2 regions of the Arthrobacter sp. P1_A5 genome follow, and region 2 is predicted to be linked to the other one. Evidence: riboswitches for the same ligand, from Rfam matches in the RefSeq annotation. Region 2 holds a riboswitch; the other holds the start of a gene.

Region 1 (7,837 bases), on a different contig from region 2:
CATTGGTTTCAGCAGCGTTGGCTGCGATTCCGCTGGTCAGGACCAGACCGGAAGCTGCGGCGATGACCGCGGCCTGACGGCCCATGCCGCCGGCGTTGTCGCCGACAGCCTTAGCAATTACAGCCAGCGAGTTGGTCTTGGTGACCTCGGCGCGGTGCCGTGCAACGTTTGCACGAGTAGTCATTAAGTTCTCTCTTTCGTGATCCTTGGACCGCGCGCTTTCGGGCACGGACTGAGGACGCTCCGGCATCTTGGGGGTACGCCGGATCGCCCCGAAATGGGTTACTTAGCGAAGGGTGTACTGCGAAGACGCGCCAAAAGCGGAAACTGCATGCTGTCCGGGCTCGGTAGCGATTGAGCCTGCGGAACGTGATCCAATCCGGGCGCCGGCAAGGGCGGCACGTGATGTGGATTCCAGCGGGCTCGACAGAGCCTCGCCGGTGCGCATGCGCGCAGAATTGTGGCGTGAAGACACGAAAGTAGCCTCTCCCAATGCCTACGAGGTGAGCTGTCGGATTCGGATGGGAGTCACCCGGCCGCGCTGCTTCCTGGGAAGCTTTGCGACTTAACCCCAAGGCCTTCTTTCGAAGGCCAAAATTGGTTCCCCCGCCCCTGCCAGACGATGTAATGCGAACGGACCTTGAGCGGTGGCAGAGCTAGGCAATCCACTCAAGAGCGCCAACTTCGGAAAAGTTGGCGTGCTTCAAACCCTACAGCAGTCCTGATCCAATGTCACATTCAGATCACGGCGTGTCACAGGAAGTTGAGAGCAGCCCATCGTCTTTTTAGAGCCAGCCGAGCGGGTCAACGACATCGCCGTTGACCATCACTTCAAAGTGGAGGTGGCAGCCCGTGGAGGCGCCGGTGGTTCCGCTCATGGCGACGACGTCACCGCGGGAAACCTTCTGGCCGACCTTGACCGAAGCCGAGGACAGGTGGTTGTACGTGGTCTCCAGGCCGTTGCCGTGATCGATGACCACGCGGTTCCCCCCGCCGAAGGGATGCCAGCCGTTGAAGGTCACGGTGCCGCTGGCGGCCGCGTGGACCGCCGTGCCGCACTGGGCGGCGAAATCCTGGCCGCGGTGGAACTCCCCCGCGCCCCCGGTAATGGGGCTGACACGGTAGCCGAAGGGCGAGGCCGTGACCAGCTGGTCGAGCGGCGCACCCAGGGTGCCGGCCGATGCCGCGCGGGTGATCGTGCCCACAGACTGGGCGCTCAGCAGCTGCTTGAGTTTCCCGTCCGGATCGCCCTTCGTGGTGACGGCCGTGCGGTTGAAGTCGACCTTGGCGGCGGCGGCAGCGGTGACATCCGGCTGCACGGCGGCGGAGAGCGCGCCGGATCCGCCCGGATTCGAAGCCATCACCGGGCTCGTGACGGGGACCGTCACGGTAAGAACCAGACCAGTTGCGGCCAGTGCGATCCCGGCCTTCTGCCCGACTCCGCTTGCCGCGGCAAAGTCCGTGACCTGGCGGAACGGACTGCGACGGCGACGGCGTTCATCGCGGTGCACGTCCCGCGGGCGTTCGGCCGTGTGTGCGACGACGGGACGCGGCTCCGGAGCGGGACCGGTCGCGCGGCGACGGCCCCTGGCGGTCTGGGTGGTCAAGAAGGGTTCCTCTCTGGATGGCCTGCGAAGTTAGCTGTCGGATTCGGGTCAGAGAGATCAAAGACCCGGTCCGCCGTTGCAGGCAGCCACGCACAGAGGCATCCCTAGGGGATCCTTCGGTGGAAGCTGCTTGCCGCTGACGGACTTCACCCCAAGGCTGCCGAAGTAGCAGCCGAAAGTGGTTCCCCCGCCCCTGCCAGGAGGTAGTTCTGCGACTGATCCGCTGGCAGGGCTCGGCTTCGGATCAGGTAACGCTTTGGTATCGGTACTGGGCACTAACTATAGGCGATTAAGCCGCCCGGTAATAAATCCGTAACCGCAATTGTGGACAACTCGTGGGTCGTCCCATGACCGGCGCGTAGTGGCTGGTCAGGCGACTGTTACAAAGACGTGCGCGGCAACCTCGGGCGGCAGTTCCAGGGCACCTTCGATATCGGGGACGCGGACCGAGATGTACTCCCCCACCCGCTCCAGCGAGACCAGCGCGCCAGGCCGGATTCCGCCCTCGTCGAGCTGGGCCAGAAGCTCCGGCTCCACCTGGATCGGCTCCGCGAGCCGGTTGACCGTAACCCGGGAAGTTACCCCGTAGCCGGCCATGGCCTCCAGCAGGTTCACGGGCCTGTCCACGGGGGCGCCGTTGGGCACGCCGCCAAGATCCGCCAGCCCCGGAATAGGGTTTCCGTAAGGCGAGACTGTCGGGTGGTTGAGCATCTCGAAGATTCTTCGCTCGACGCGTTCGCTCATGACATGTTCCCAGCGGCACGCTTCCTCGTGGACGTAGGCCCAGTCGAGCCCGATCACGTCCGCGAGGAGGCGTTCGGCCAGACGATGCTTGCGCATGACACCGATTGCACGTTTCCGTCCGATTTCCGTCAGTTCAAGGTGCCTGTCGCCGGAAACAACCACCAGCCCGTCGCGCTCCATCCGGCCGATCGTCTGGGACACAGTGGGGCCGGAGTGGCGGAGCCGTTCGGCGATGCGGGCGCGGAGGGCAACGATGTTTTCTTCTTCAAGTTCCAGAATGGTCCGAAGATACATCTCCGTAGTATCGATCAGATCCGTCATTCAGCTCAGCTCCTCGAGCGCAGTCCTAGCGTCATTCCCACCGTACCGCGTGCGGGCTGCATGCAGGATGCGCCCAGGCGGGAACCGCCGTACGTTCGCATGCCAGCCTAGCCTATTTTGAATTACTCCGGATAATCTTTCGATCGACCTGAAGCTATTGTCCCAGCCCCAGCCGGCCGGCCGTCCCCGGCGTCTCAATGACCGGACTATGACAGGCCTTTTTCTGTATCGCCGGGAGCTGTCAGGCAAAATAAGACAGGCAGAATGAAGAGGGGTGTCCGTGGTAGCCATCCCTGCCCGCCACCTCCCAGCCACGCTACGAACCAGCCGAAAATTGGAGCCACTGTGAGCGACACCAGCATCACGATCCCCGCCCACCTCCTGCCCAAGGACGGACGGTTCGGCGCCGGCCCGTCCAAAGTCCGGCCGGAACAGATGGACGCCCTGGCCGCGGCATCGTCGAAGCTGCTGGGGACCTCCCACCGCCAGGCGCCCGTGAAGAACCTGGTCGGCTCGGTGCGCAGCGGCCTCAGCGAATTCTTCCGGGCACCGGAAGGCTATGAAGTGGTGCTGGGCGTCGGCGGATCTACCGCGTTCTGGGACATTGCCAGCTTCGGGCTCGTGGAGAACAAGGCGCAGCACCTGTCCTTCGGCGAGTTCGGCTCGAAGTTCGCTTCCGCCACCAACAAGGCGCCGTTCCTTGCCGAGTCCTCCATCATCAAGGCCGAACCCGGCACCCGCCCCACCGCCCGGGCGGAGGCCGGCGTCGACGTCTATGCGTGGCCGCAGAACGAGACCTCAACCGGCGTTGCCGCACCCGTCCAGCGGGTGGCCGGCGCCGACGAGGGGTCGTTGGTGCTCGTGGACGCGACCTCGGCCGCGGGCGGGCTGGACGTGGACGTGGCGGAGTCGGACGTGTACTACTTCGCGCCGCAGAAGAACTTCGCATCCGACGGCGGCCTGTGGCTGGGCCTGTTCTCCCCGGCCGCGCTGGAACGGGCGGCACGGATCAAGGCCGGCAACCGCTGGATTCCCGACTTCCTTGACCTCCAGACGGCGATCGACAATTCCAGGCTGAACCAGACCTACAACACCCCCGCGCTGGCCACCCTGGTGACCCTGGACGCCCAGGTGCAGTGGCTCAACGCCAACGGCGGCCTGGACTTCGCCGCCGGCCGGACCGCGGATTCTGCCGGCCGCATCTACCGCTGGGCCGAAGCGTCCGAATACGCCACGCCGTTCGTGGCCAAGGCCGAGGACCGCTCGAACGTGATCGCCACGATCGACTTCGATGACTCGATCGACGCCGCGGCCATCGCCAAGGTGCTCCGGGCCAACGGCGTCGTCGACACCGAGCCGTACCGCAAGCTGGGCCGCAACCAGCTGCGCATCGCCACCTTCGTGGCGATCGAGCCCGACGATGTCTCGGCACTGCTCGAGTGCATCGATTTCGTCGTGGCGGAACTGAAGAAGTAGCCCTGCGTCCGGCGTCGTCACGGCCCCTGAGGACCTAGGCCGTGACGGCGCCGTCGTCGTTTCAGGTCCGTCCGCCCTGCTATGCCTACGGCCGCGGGTCCCTGCCGGCACCGGCCGCGCCGGTCCGGCTTTCGACGCGGAAGTACCGCAGCCCGTGGGCGCGGCGGTTGAAGTGGAGCCGCAGGTGCTTCGCGCGGATGATCCACACCAGCCCGATCAGGGCCGCCAGCAGGCCGGCGCCCGCCGCGACCGCCATGGACCAGCGGGGGCCGGCGGTGTTTGCCACCCAGCCGACGAGCGGTGCCCCGAGGGGAGTTCCGCCCATGAAGATCGCCATGTAGAGGGCCATCACCCGGCCCCGCATTACGGGCTCTGTGGTGGTCTGGACGTACCCGTTTGCGCTCGTCATCATGGTGATCGCGAACAGCCCCACGGGCACAAGTGCGACGCCGTACCAGAAGTAGTTCGGGGCCATCGCTGCGATGCCCGAGGTCACGCCGAAGGCGGCGGCCGCCCCGAAGATGACCCGCAGCCGTGGCTTGCCGCGCCCGGCGGACAGCAGGGCCCCGGCGACGGATCCGATGGCCATGATCGAATTCATCAGGCCGAAGGCCCCCGCGTCCAGGCCGAATTCGGTCCCCACCATGGCCGCGATGAACAGGGCGAAATTCAGCCCCAGGGTTCCCACGATGAAGATCGCCACCAGCACCACGATCAAATCCGGACGGTACCTCACATAGCGCAGCCCCTCCCGGATCCTGCCCCTGCCCGCCGGTGCCCGCGGCAGCCGGCGCAGCGACGACGACGGGATTTTCGCCAGGCTCAGCAACAGGGGCACAAAGGTGAGCGCATTAATGAGGAAGACCCAGCCGGGCCCGACGACGGCCGTGAGCACGCCGGCGACGGCCGGACCGATCATCCGGGCAACATTGAAAGACGCGCTGTTCAGGGCCACGGCGTTGGGGAGGTAGTCGTCCTGGACCAGTTCCGAGACGAAGGTTTGCCGGACGGGGGCGTCCAGGGCGGAAACCACCCCGAGCATCAGGGCGAAGGCGTAGACGTGCCAGAGCTGCGCCGCGCCCGTGACCACCAGGATGCCCAGCCCCGCGCTCAGCAGCGCCATGGCGGACTGCGTCAGCACCAGGAGCCGCTTGCGGTTGAACCGGTCGGCGACCAGTCCGGCCACGGGTGCCAGGAAGAGTTGCGGGCCCAGCTGCAGGGCCATCGTGATTCCCACCGCCCCGGCATCGTGCGCCGTCAGGTGGGCGAACACCAGCCAGTCCTGGGCGGTGCGCTGCATCCAGGTGCCAACGTTGGAAATAAGGGCGCCGACGAACCAGATCCGGTAGTTCAGGATGTGCAGGGATTTGAACGTGGACATCAGCCCCAGCCCTCCCCAGACACGCTCCCGGACGCTTCCAACCGCTAGTCGGCCTCGCCCGTTGAGCGTTCCCGCTCGGCGTCGTCGGCGTCGGCGTCGGTGTCGGCGTCGTCGGCGTCGTCGTCGGTGTCGGCGGTGTCAGCGTCGTCGGCGTCGTCGTCGTCAGCGTCATCCTGCTGGTCGGCGTCGGACGCCTGCGACGGCGCTTCGGGACCGGACGGCGCCTCGGCAGCCTCGTCAGCCTGCGCGTCTTCCGGCCGGACCCGTTCGGCCCACGGAACCCAGGCCGGTGCCAGGATGGAGTCCTCGGAGGGCAGAAGGCCAAGTTCGTCCACCGTGACCACCTTGGAGCGCGAGTTGCGTGTCAGCACGGCGTACCACTGCCACCCCAGGTATCCGGGGAGCCTGGATTCGAACAGGTGGGTCACCAGGCGGTCGCCCTCGCTCCGGGCGCCGATGTGCTCGCCGATCTGCTCGGCGGGGGCAATGCCCTCCACCGCGGTGCGGGCGACGTCGACGGCTGCGGCCAGGAAGGCGTCAGGCTTGCCGGTGCGCCAGACGGGCACGCCGGCGCGCGGACGGATTCCCTGCTTGGGGCCGGTTGCTTTAGCCCCGGCGGGCGCTGCGGTTCCGGCATCCGGCGCCGGCAACTGATCAGGTTCCTGAGTCATCAAAAGCCTTATACGTCCAGCTCGTCGGCAACCTTACGGAGGGCCGCTGCGATCGCCTTGCCCTTGTTGCCTTCCGGGTACTTGCCCGCGGACAGGGTCCCGGACAGGTTATCCAGCACGCTGACGAGGTCCTGGACCAGCGGGGCAAGGTCCCTGGCGCTGGGCCGCTTTGCCTTGGCGATGGACGGCGTCTTGTCCAGCACGCGCAGGCCCAGGGCCTGGGCACCCTTGCGTCCGTCGGCTACACCAAATTCAACACGCGTGCCGGCCTTGAGCTCCGTAATGCCTTCGGGCAGCGCGGACTTGGGCAGGAAGACTTCCTGGCCGTCCTCGCCCGCGAGGAATCCGAAGCCTTTTTCCTTGTCATACCACTTGACCTTGCCGGTAGGCACGTAATCAACCTTCTTCGTTCTGCGGGGACACGGCCGGCGGTCACCGCATCCGCATGGATACGCGGGTTCAGGGTATGACTGCCCGGACCGTGTTGGTCTGTATCTCCAAGGTTATCCTGCCTGGTTCACTTTAACGGCTTGAGGCGCGGGCGATGCCGGACTGTTAGCGTTGCCCCCATGACACTGACGCGTTACCGGCGGCCTTTGATGATCGTAGCGGCCACCCTTGCTGTGCTGTCCCTCGTTGCCGTCGGCGCTGTCATGGCCATGGCCTTCAACAATGCCGTGGCGCCGGCCTGGATTACCTCGACGGCCCTTTACGGCCTCCCGGTGGCATTCCTGCTCATGCTGGCCCTCGTTGTCGACGCGGTGGCAGCCCGGCGCCGCCCGCGCGGGCCCGGCGAAAGGTAACGTTGGAGCGATGTCCCTCATCCGCGCGCTCAGCAAGGAACTTCAGGCACGAAGCGACGAATCGTTGCGGGCCCTGTTCTCCGCGCGGCCGGACCTGATTTCTCCCGGCGTCCCGGACTTCGCCGCCCTCGCCGCCCGCGCCAGCGGACGCGTCAGCGTGCAGCGGGCCCTCGAACGGCTCAACCGCCCGCAGATGCAGGTCCTGGAAACCCTGCACCTGTGCACCAACGCCGATACCGGGCACAGCGCGTCGGCGGCGATGCTGAAGAAACTGATCAACGGCTCCTCGGTTGCCGCCGTCGACCGGCTCCTCCATTCCCTGCAGGAACTGGCCCTCGTCCACCGCGCCGATCCGCCGCACGGCGCGACCCCCGCCGCCGCCAAGCAGCGCCACTACCTTCCGGTCGGCAGCCTCAAGGACGTGATTGGCATCTACCCAGCGGGGCTCGGGCGCAGCTACACCGAACTTGTGCGGCTCCAGCCTGCTTTTGCACAGCGCGTGGTGCAGCTGGTGGGGGAACTTCACCGCGCCGGGGCGTCCATCTCCCCCGCCACGACGCCGATGGAAGCCGCCCTGTCCCTGCAGCACTGGACGGCAACACCGGAATCGCTCCAGCAAATCCTGGCCTCCGCACCGGACCGGACCGCTGCCCTTCTGGCCCGCTTCGGGAACTGGGCCATGGGCGCCGTCCCGCAGGCGCAGCGCCGGGCGTCCGTGCTCCACGAAGGCGCCGACGTCGGCCCCGTGGACTGGCTGCTGGCGCGCGGGCTGCTGGTACCGCTGGACGCCGCGCACGTCGAACTGCCGCACAGCGTCGGAGTGTCGCTGCGCGG
Region 2 (7,504 bases):
CCCAATAGTCGGCTCAACGGTCCGAGACTACGCCGGACCCCCAAAAGGCAACAGAGTCTAACCGCGACCCACCAGCAGCGGCGGCAGAGGCCCGTCAGCCAGCCCACCCAATGCGCCCGTCGGGGAATGTGGCTGCCGGCGGAAAGCCACTGAAGCTTCCGGAAACGCGAAAGCGCCCGCTCCCTGGGCAGGGAACGGGCGCTTTGCGTGGGCTGGAAGCTAGATCGAGTATTCCGGAGCGGCCCAGACAACCACCTCGGGGTGCTCGTAGAACCGGTAGCCCTGGCCGCGCACGGTGCGCACGGTGTTGGCGAGGCGGCCGAGCTTGGAACGCAGGCGGCGGATGTGGACGTCGATGGTCCGCTCGTTCGGGACCTCTTCGGCGTTCCGCCACAGGCCTTCGAGGAGCTCGTCGCGGCCCACGGTGCGGGTGCCGTTCTCCACGAGGTAGTTCAGGAGTTCGAATTCCTTGAACGTGAGGTTCAGGGATTCGCCGTCGAGGTGCACCTCACGGCGGGCGAGGTCGATCAGCACCCCGGAAGGCCGCGGATCCTGCGGCTGCTGCAGGCGGGCGGTCTCGGTGCGCTGGCGGGCCCCCGCGGTGGGGTCACCGAAGGTCGAGCGGACGACGTCGAGGGCGGAACCCGGGGCACTGGCCGGCGCGACGGCGACGGCGGCATAGCTTTCGGCACCGGCCACGAGCGACTGTGCGTAGGCCCGGATTTCCTGGGCAAGCTTGGCGATGGATGTGCCGGCTGCAGCAGCGGTTTCCTCGTCGATGCCCATGTACAGCACGAAGCCGCGGGCGACGTTGTCGCTGGGGGCCGGACGGACCGGGCTGCCGGCACCCGGGGCGATCACCGGGGTGGGTGCCGTGGCGGGGGCGGGGGGGACGGCACGGAGCTGGCCGTAGGAGTCAGGGTTGTAGCCCTGCGCTGCATATCCGGGGGCGGGGAAGCTGCCCGCGGATCCGGCGGGGGCGAACGCGGAGCGCCCGCCAAAGCCCTGGCGGATCCCTGAGGCCTGGCCGGCCTTGCTGGCGTTACGGACGGAGATGTGGACGTATCCGGATGCAACTGACATGGAATGCTTACCTCAATGTGAATGGCCGTCATCGCGGCTCGAATGCTTCTTTCCCCGCAATGAAATTGGGGAGGGGCGCCCGACTCTGGGCTTGGGGGCGAATGCCTAGAAACCTTTAGGGGTGTAAAAGTTAGGCGTGCATTCGACAACAGCGCATCTCGGTACCAGCGGGTGTGCTGATCCAGGAAGCTGCGGCTGCAGGTGCTGTTGAGTTCTTGTTCACAATTGAAGTGTGCAACGTAACAATGTAAACGTGCAAGTAACAATGGACCCCAGGTTCCACATAGTGAGACAGATCGAGGATTTGTAGCGCAAGTCACAATTCTGTAGCGGCAATAAAATAACAAGTGTTTTACTGACCGGAAGGTCAGCAAGTGCGCTTCATCGAATATTATTCGGTCAACGTCGATGGCGTCGGGTAAATCATTCACAGCACGGCAAGTTGGGCCAAACCGCGCCTGCCCACCGCTGCCTGCGAGGCGGTCCACGGAGTGGGCAGCCGGCATCGCCGCCCGCAAGGCACGGCGGCGATGCCGGCCGCGGCGGTTCAGTTCGACTGGCCGGTGGCTGTCGCCGCGACCAGCATGACGGAGGCCGCCGTGTAGCCGGAACCGTCCTTGGCCGCCACGATCCGCACCGTCCCGCCCGCGACGATGTCCGCGACGCTCAGCTGCGTGCCCGTGCCGCCGGCCTGCTGGCGCCGCTGTTGCAGATTACTCACCACCACGTCGCTGCCCAGCGCATAGCTGCGCGTGAAACCGTCGCTGCTCTTGACCGTCACGGAGGACGAGCTGACCTCGCTCACTGTGCCCAACTGCTCGGCCATCGTGGTGTATGCGCTTCCTTGCAGCACCACGTATTCGGCGTGCACTGCCGCGGAAAGCCCGCTGCCCATGCCACCGGCAGCGAAGTGGCCGGGACCGCCCTGCCCCGGCATGCCGCCGCCCGCGAAACCACCTTGCGCGGAACCGTCTTGTGCTGAACCTGGCACGCCTGGGGCGACACCCTGGCCGCCGGGTCCGCCGGCTGCCGCCCCGCCGGCCGCACCGGTGGCTGCCGTTGCGCTTGAGGTGAGGGCATAGACGCCGGCCCCGGCGCCGACGGCCAGGACTGCGGCGGCGCCGGCGACGGCGAGCCCCCGCTTGAGGGTCCAGGGCTTCGCCGCCGAGGCCGTCTTGGCGGAAGTTCCCGGCGCGCCCCAGCCTGTGGCTGCGGCGGGGACAGGTTCCTGCCGGGGCATGCCCCAGGCAGGTTCCGATGCCGGAACCTGCCAAACCGGAAGCGCGCCCCAGCCCCCGGCAGCGCCTGCTTCCGGCCGCCCGGCCTCGGCGTGCCCGCCGCCGGTGCGTCCGGCGTCAGCCTGTCCGGCGTCAGCGTGTCCGGCATCGGCGTGCCCGGTTTGGACTGTTCCGCCGTCGGGGTGTCCGGCGCCGGACTGCCAGGCAGTACGGGGTGTGGTTACGGGCGCGGGCGCCGCTGGCGCGCCGGTGGTGGGCGTGGGGGCGGGTACAGGGGCTGACTCGGGGGCTGCTCCGGAACCGGCTCCGGGATGCTGACCGCTCATGGTATTTCTCCTTTAGGGTGCGGATCGGTGTTCACCCCAGCGTGGTGAGCGATCCTGTGCTTGGGCTGTGCGGGCCGACAGCCCGGCCTGTGACGTTGCCGGACGGGAAGGGCGGATTGAACATGGCCGTTGCGGCCCGTACGGTCCCGCAACGGCATCCAGCTCGCTAGGCTGGGATTCACAGGTGCCGCACAGGGTCCCCAAAGCCCGGCCTAACCGGCAGATCGGAGAGTTGTCCCCATGGCCACTTCGCACTCCATGACCAACAACCTTCCCCAGCTCACGCATCCGGACGGCTCCCCCATCCGCGCCCTCGTGGTGGATGACGAGCCCAGCCTCTCCGAGCTCATGAGCATGGGGCTGCGGATGGCCGGCTGGTCCGTGGCCGTGGCCGAGGACGGGCCCGGAGCCGTCCGGCTCGCCAAGGAGTTCCGCCCCGACGTGCTGGTGCTGGACGTGATGTTGCCCGGGTTCGACGGCGTCGAACTGCTGAACAGGATCCGCGCGTTCGCGCCTGAGGTGCCGGCGCTGTTCCTCACCGCCAAGGATGCCGTTCAGGACCGCATCACCGGACTGGCGGCCGGCGGCGATGACTACGTCACCAAGCCGTTCAGCATGGAAGAGGTGCTGCTGCGCCTGCACCGGCTGGTCCAGCGCTCCGGAGTGGCCGCCATGGACACCGCCGAACTCGTGGTGGGAGACCTCGTGCTCAACGTCGACACCCGCGAAGTCACCCGGGCCGGTGAGGAAATGCACCTGACCGCCACGCAGTTCGAGCTGCTGCGCTACCTCATGGAAAACCCGAAACGGGTCATCAGCAAGGCCCAGATCCTGGACCGTGTCTGGGACTACGACTTCGGCGGCCAGGCGAACATCGTGGAACTGTACATTTCCTACCTCCGCAAGAAGGTCGACGCCAACCACGCTCCCATGATCCACACGGTGCGCGGAGCCGGGTACGTCCTGAAACCGGCGGACTGATCCGTGCCCTCACTTTCCGGCATGACCCGCGTCCCCGGACGCGACTGGCGCAACCCGTCGACGTGGCATTTGCGCACCCGGCTGGTCCTGGTCGCCATGGCGCTGCTCGTGGCCATCTGCGGCGCTGTGGGCTTGTTCAGCTACGCCTCCATGGACCTCTTCCTCACCCGGCAGCTCGACACCCAGCTGGACCAGGCCTCCCACCGTTCGAGCGAGTTCGGCCGGCCCTCCTCGGACGATTCGGGCAGGCGCCCCGACCCCCTCGAAGCCCGGGGACAGGGCGTCGGGACGCTTAACGCACGGATAGTCGACGGCGAAGTCAGCAGGGCCGGATTCCTGGCCGCGGACGGCGCGGTCAAGAGCCTCTCCCCCTCCGACAACAAGGTTCTCCTGGCCCTGACCCCGAGCGGCGTGTCCGTGGACCGCAGCCTTTCGGCCGGCGCCTACCGGCTCACGGCCGCGCGTACACCGTACGGCGACGTGATTGTGACCGGACTCCCGCTGGCTGAAAAACAAAACACCTTGGCCTCCCTGGTCTGGACCATGGTGGTGGTGTCCGCAGGCGGGCTCGTGCTGATCGGGCTCGCCGGCACGGCCCTGATCCGGCGGACCATGAAGCCGCTGGAACAGCTCTCCGAGGTCGCCACCAACGTCTCCCGTCTCCCGCTGGACGCCGGCGAGGTGGCGCTCGGGGTCCGCGTCCCGACGTCGGCTGCCCATCCCGGAACGGAAGTGGGCAGCGTGGGCTACGCGCTGAACAAGATGCTGGACAACGTCTCCAACGCTCTCGAGGCGCGGCAGGAGAGTGAGATGAAGGTCCGGCAGTTCGTCGCCGACGCCTCGCACGAGCTCCGCACCCCGCTGACGGCCATCCGCGGCTACACGGAGCTGATGCGGATGACCGAGCATTTCACCCCCGACGGCGAGAGGTCCCTCGCCCGTGTGCAAAGCCAGTCCGAGCGGATGACCACGCTCGTGGAGGACCTGCTGCTGCTGGCGCGCCTGGACGAGGGGCAGCCGCTCAAAATCTCCGACGTCGACCTCACCCAGCTGGCCATCGAGACGGTCAGCGATGAGAAAGTCATGGCCCCGGACCGCATCTGGCAGCTGGAACTTCCGGACGAGCCCGTGGTGGTGCGCGGTGATGCGACCCAGCTTCACCAGGTCCTCGCCAACCTGCTGTCCAATGCGCGCAAGCACACGGAACCCGGGACCAAGGTGGTCACGGGCGTTATGCGCTCGGCTGACGGCAGTGCCGTGGTCACCGTGACAGACAATGGCAGCGGCATCGCCCCGGAATTTATCGGCCGGGTCTTCGCCCGTTTCGCCCGGGCCGACGCCTCGCGCACCAATCCGGCGTCGAACCCCGCAGCCGTCCCCGCCGATTCTGCCGTCGCGACGGCGAGGGTCGGGTCCGGGGCTCCCGCACGCTCGTCCTCCGGCGCCGTTTCCGGCCGCCGCGGAGGTCACGGCACGGCGACCGCCGCGCCGACGCCCGAGGGCACCAGCGGGTTGGGCCTGTCCATTGTCCAGTCGATCGTGGAGGCCCACGGAGGAACAGTCGAGGTCACGTCCCGGCCGGGCCGCACGGAGTTCGCCGTGCGGCTGCCCGCCGCGCCGCCGCCGGCTTAACCGGAACGGCCGCCGTCGGCGCAAACGGCCCGGACCGGCCGGCCCGTGAACCCGGCGCAACCCGACACCCCGGCACTGTGACTCCTGTTACCAAAATGTGACTTAAGCGGCCAGGTCCTGTAGCGTCGTTAGCGTGCGCCGCCATCGGTGCCGCATATCCGGACGGACGCCAAACTCTGCCGCTTCCCGGATTCCGCTGGACCAGGCAGAGGCGGGGGACCCAGAGTTCCCGGGCATTCTGCTTTCATGCGCCCTCGGGGTGAAGCCGACACGTGATGTTCCGTGCGGCCGGATGACCTCATCCGAACCCGACAGCTAACTCCGCCGGCGTTGAGAGGCCACCATGACTGAATTCCAGGTACAAACACGCCCTGACGGCGGTTCGCATTCCCGCTCAGTTGGCGCAGCCAAGTCGCGCCACCGCGCCGAACCGGTCAAGCAGGCATCCGCCCTGTCGCGGTTCGCCGCCGGGCTCGGTGTAACCGGCCGCCGTGCCGCCGTCGTCACCGCCGCGTGCGCACTGCTGCTGGGTGGCGGCGCCGCCAGCCAGGCGGCAGAGCCGGGCGCCCACACGGCGAATGTTGCGAGCCAGGCGGCCACGATCGCCGACCCGCTGGCCAAGCTCAACTTCGAGCGGGTCCAGGTGGCTGGGCCGGGCGCTCCAGCGGAAAAGAACGTGGCTCCCCAGATCTCGGAGGTTAAGGCAGCCGAAGCGCTGATCCCTGCCCCAGCTGCTGCCGCGCCGGCAGCAGCGGCAGCCCCCGCACCTGCTCCGGTTCCCGCGGCAGCCCCCGCTCCCGCTCCGGTTCCCGCGGCAGCTCCCGCTCCCGCTCCGGCACCGGCAGCCGCTCCGGCCCCCGCACCGGCACCCGCACCGGTCGCAATCGACGACCCCGCCGGCGCGCAGGCCTACGCCGCGTCCCAGCTGGGAAGCTATGGCTGGGCACCCGGCCAGATGCAGTGCCTGCACAAGCTGTGGACCAAGGAATCCGACTGGAAGACCACCGCCACGAACGCCAGCAGCGGCGCCTACGGCGTGGTCCAGTCCCTGCCCGCCTCGAAGATGGCGAGCGCCGGCGCCGATTACATGACCAACTACCGGACCCAGATCAACTGGGGCCTGAACTACGTCAAGTCGCGCTACGGCTCCCCCTGCGGCGCCCTGAACTTCCACTACGCACACAACTGGTACTAAACCGGCCCTAACCAGCCCGGACAGGAGGCCCCGGATCCACGTGGATCCGGGGCCTCCTGTGTGTGACTGCTAGCCGAGAATGGCGGTTTTTTCACAGCTCGGTTTGGCGGCCTCCACATGGCTAAGTGGACCTACGCCAACTCCAGCACGCACCTGAATCATCCTCGGCGCGCCAGTCTGGGCCGCACATCATTGACCTCGTCCTCTGCAGGGAGTGCCGTGTAGACGGCATTCCCTGCAGAAATTTGCCGCTTGACCTGCTCAAGCTCATCCTTGAGGAGGTCAACGGTGGCACGGTATTTCTCGAAGTCCGCTGTTCGGCGCCTGGCCACGGCGAAACTGATGCCGGCGGCGAGAACGGCAAGCGGGAACGAAACCAGCAGGGCCCAGCCGGATGCGGCAAGGAAGTCCAGCGCTACGGGAAGTGCCTGCTTGAATGCCAGGAACTCGTTCACCCCACCAACCACTCCGTTCAGAGCGGAGTCCAGTGGGCCCAGAAACTGCCCCACGACTGGCGTCCCGGAAAACGACGGAGCGCTCAGCGGCGGTTCTCCCCCTGCAGACCAGCGCGAATCACCGAAATGGTTCAGGACGTAGATCCCGGCACCCGCGTTGAGGGCCGCGAAGAGCAGGACGGAACCAAGGGCAGTCCAATAAAGCCTGCGCGGACGCCAGACGCCGGCCACAAGCGCGAAGACGGTGGCCGCAACCCACGAAAAGATGCGGAGCTCGTCGCGGCCCATGCCGCCCAATAGATCCAAGGAATTCCCCGCCCCTTACAGTTGGAATCAATGCTCGTTTCGGTCCCAAGCGAGCCTATCCCAGCCGCCCCCCGGGTATGCCGCGGCAGATACTGGCGCGCTCCCTTTGTGCGTAGCCGGGCCCGACCCGCCCGGCTGCCCCGACTTCCACAGCCCCCGCACAGCTTGACCCTAAAGCCTTCATATGGGCCGCCGGGAAAGTTGAGCCATGACATTCACAGACCAGGCCACAGGAACCCTGCCCCGCTCCACGGCGACGCCGGCCGGCCCGGCGGCCCCCGAGGCACC

Evidence for each region. Region 2 has a riboswitch for cyclic di-AMP ahead of AC1D1S_RS16205 (aggregation-promoting factor C-terminal-like domain-containing protein). Riboswitches for the same ligand answer to the same signal wherever they lie in the genome.
Region 1: another riboswitch for cyclic di-AMP. It lies ahead of AC1D1S_RS08295 (M23 family metallopeptidase); the one in region 2 lies ahead of AC1D1S_RS16205 (aggregation-promoting factor C-terminal-like domain-containing protein).

Annotation. Positions count from the first base shown of each region.
Region 1 is NZ_JBFTZL010000038.1:16,027-23,863, forward strand. It holds gene AC1D1S_RS08290 (NlpC/P60 family protein) at 1-184, opposite strand, end outside; cyclic di-AMP (ydaO/yuaA leader) riboswitch at 480-649, opposite strand; gene AC1D1S_RS08295 (M23 family metallopeptidase) at 786-1,607, opposite strand; cyclic di-AMP (ydaO/yuaA leader) riboswitch at 1,612-1,826, opposite strand; gene AC1D1S_RS08300 (iron-dependent transcriptional repressor DtxR) at 1,977-2,672, opposite strand; gene serC (phosphoserine transaminase) at 3,018-4,148, shown strand; gene AC1D1S_RS08310 (MFS transporter) at 4,234-5,529, opposite strand; gene AC1D1S_RS08315 (DUF3027 domain-containing protein) at 5,574-6,200, opposite strand; gene AC1D1S_RS08320 (cold-shock protein) at 6,209-6,592, opposite strand; gene AC1D1S_RS08325 (hypothetical protein) at 6,770-7,003, shown strand; partial or broken gene AC1D1S_RS08330 (helicase-associated domain-containing protein) at 7,014-7,837, shown strand, end outside.
Region 2 is NZ_JBFTZL010000145.1:1,810-9,313, forward strand. It holds gene AC1D1S_RS16185 (winged helix-turn-helix domain-containing protein) at 220-1,083, opposite strand; gene AC1D1S_RS16190 (hypothetical protein) at 1,631-2,647, opposite strand; gene AC1D1S_RS16195 (response regulator transcription factor) at 2,888-3,628, shown strand; gene AC1D1S_RS16200 (sensor histidine kinase) at 3,650-5,260, shown strand; cyclic di-AMP (ydaO/yuaA leader) riboswitch at 5,445-5,604, shown strand; gene AC1D1S_RS16205 (aggregation-promoting factor C-terminal-like domain-containing protein) at 5,604-6,455, shown strand; gene AC1D1S_RS16210 (hypothetical protein) at 6,614-7,216, opposite strand.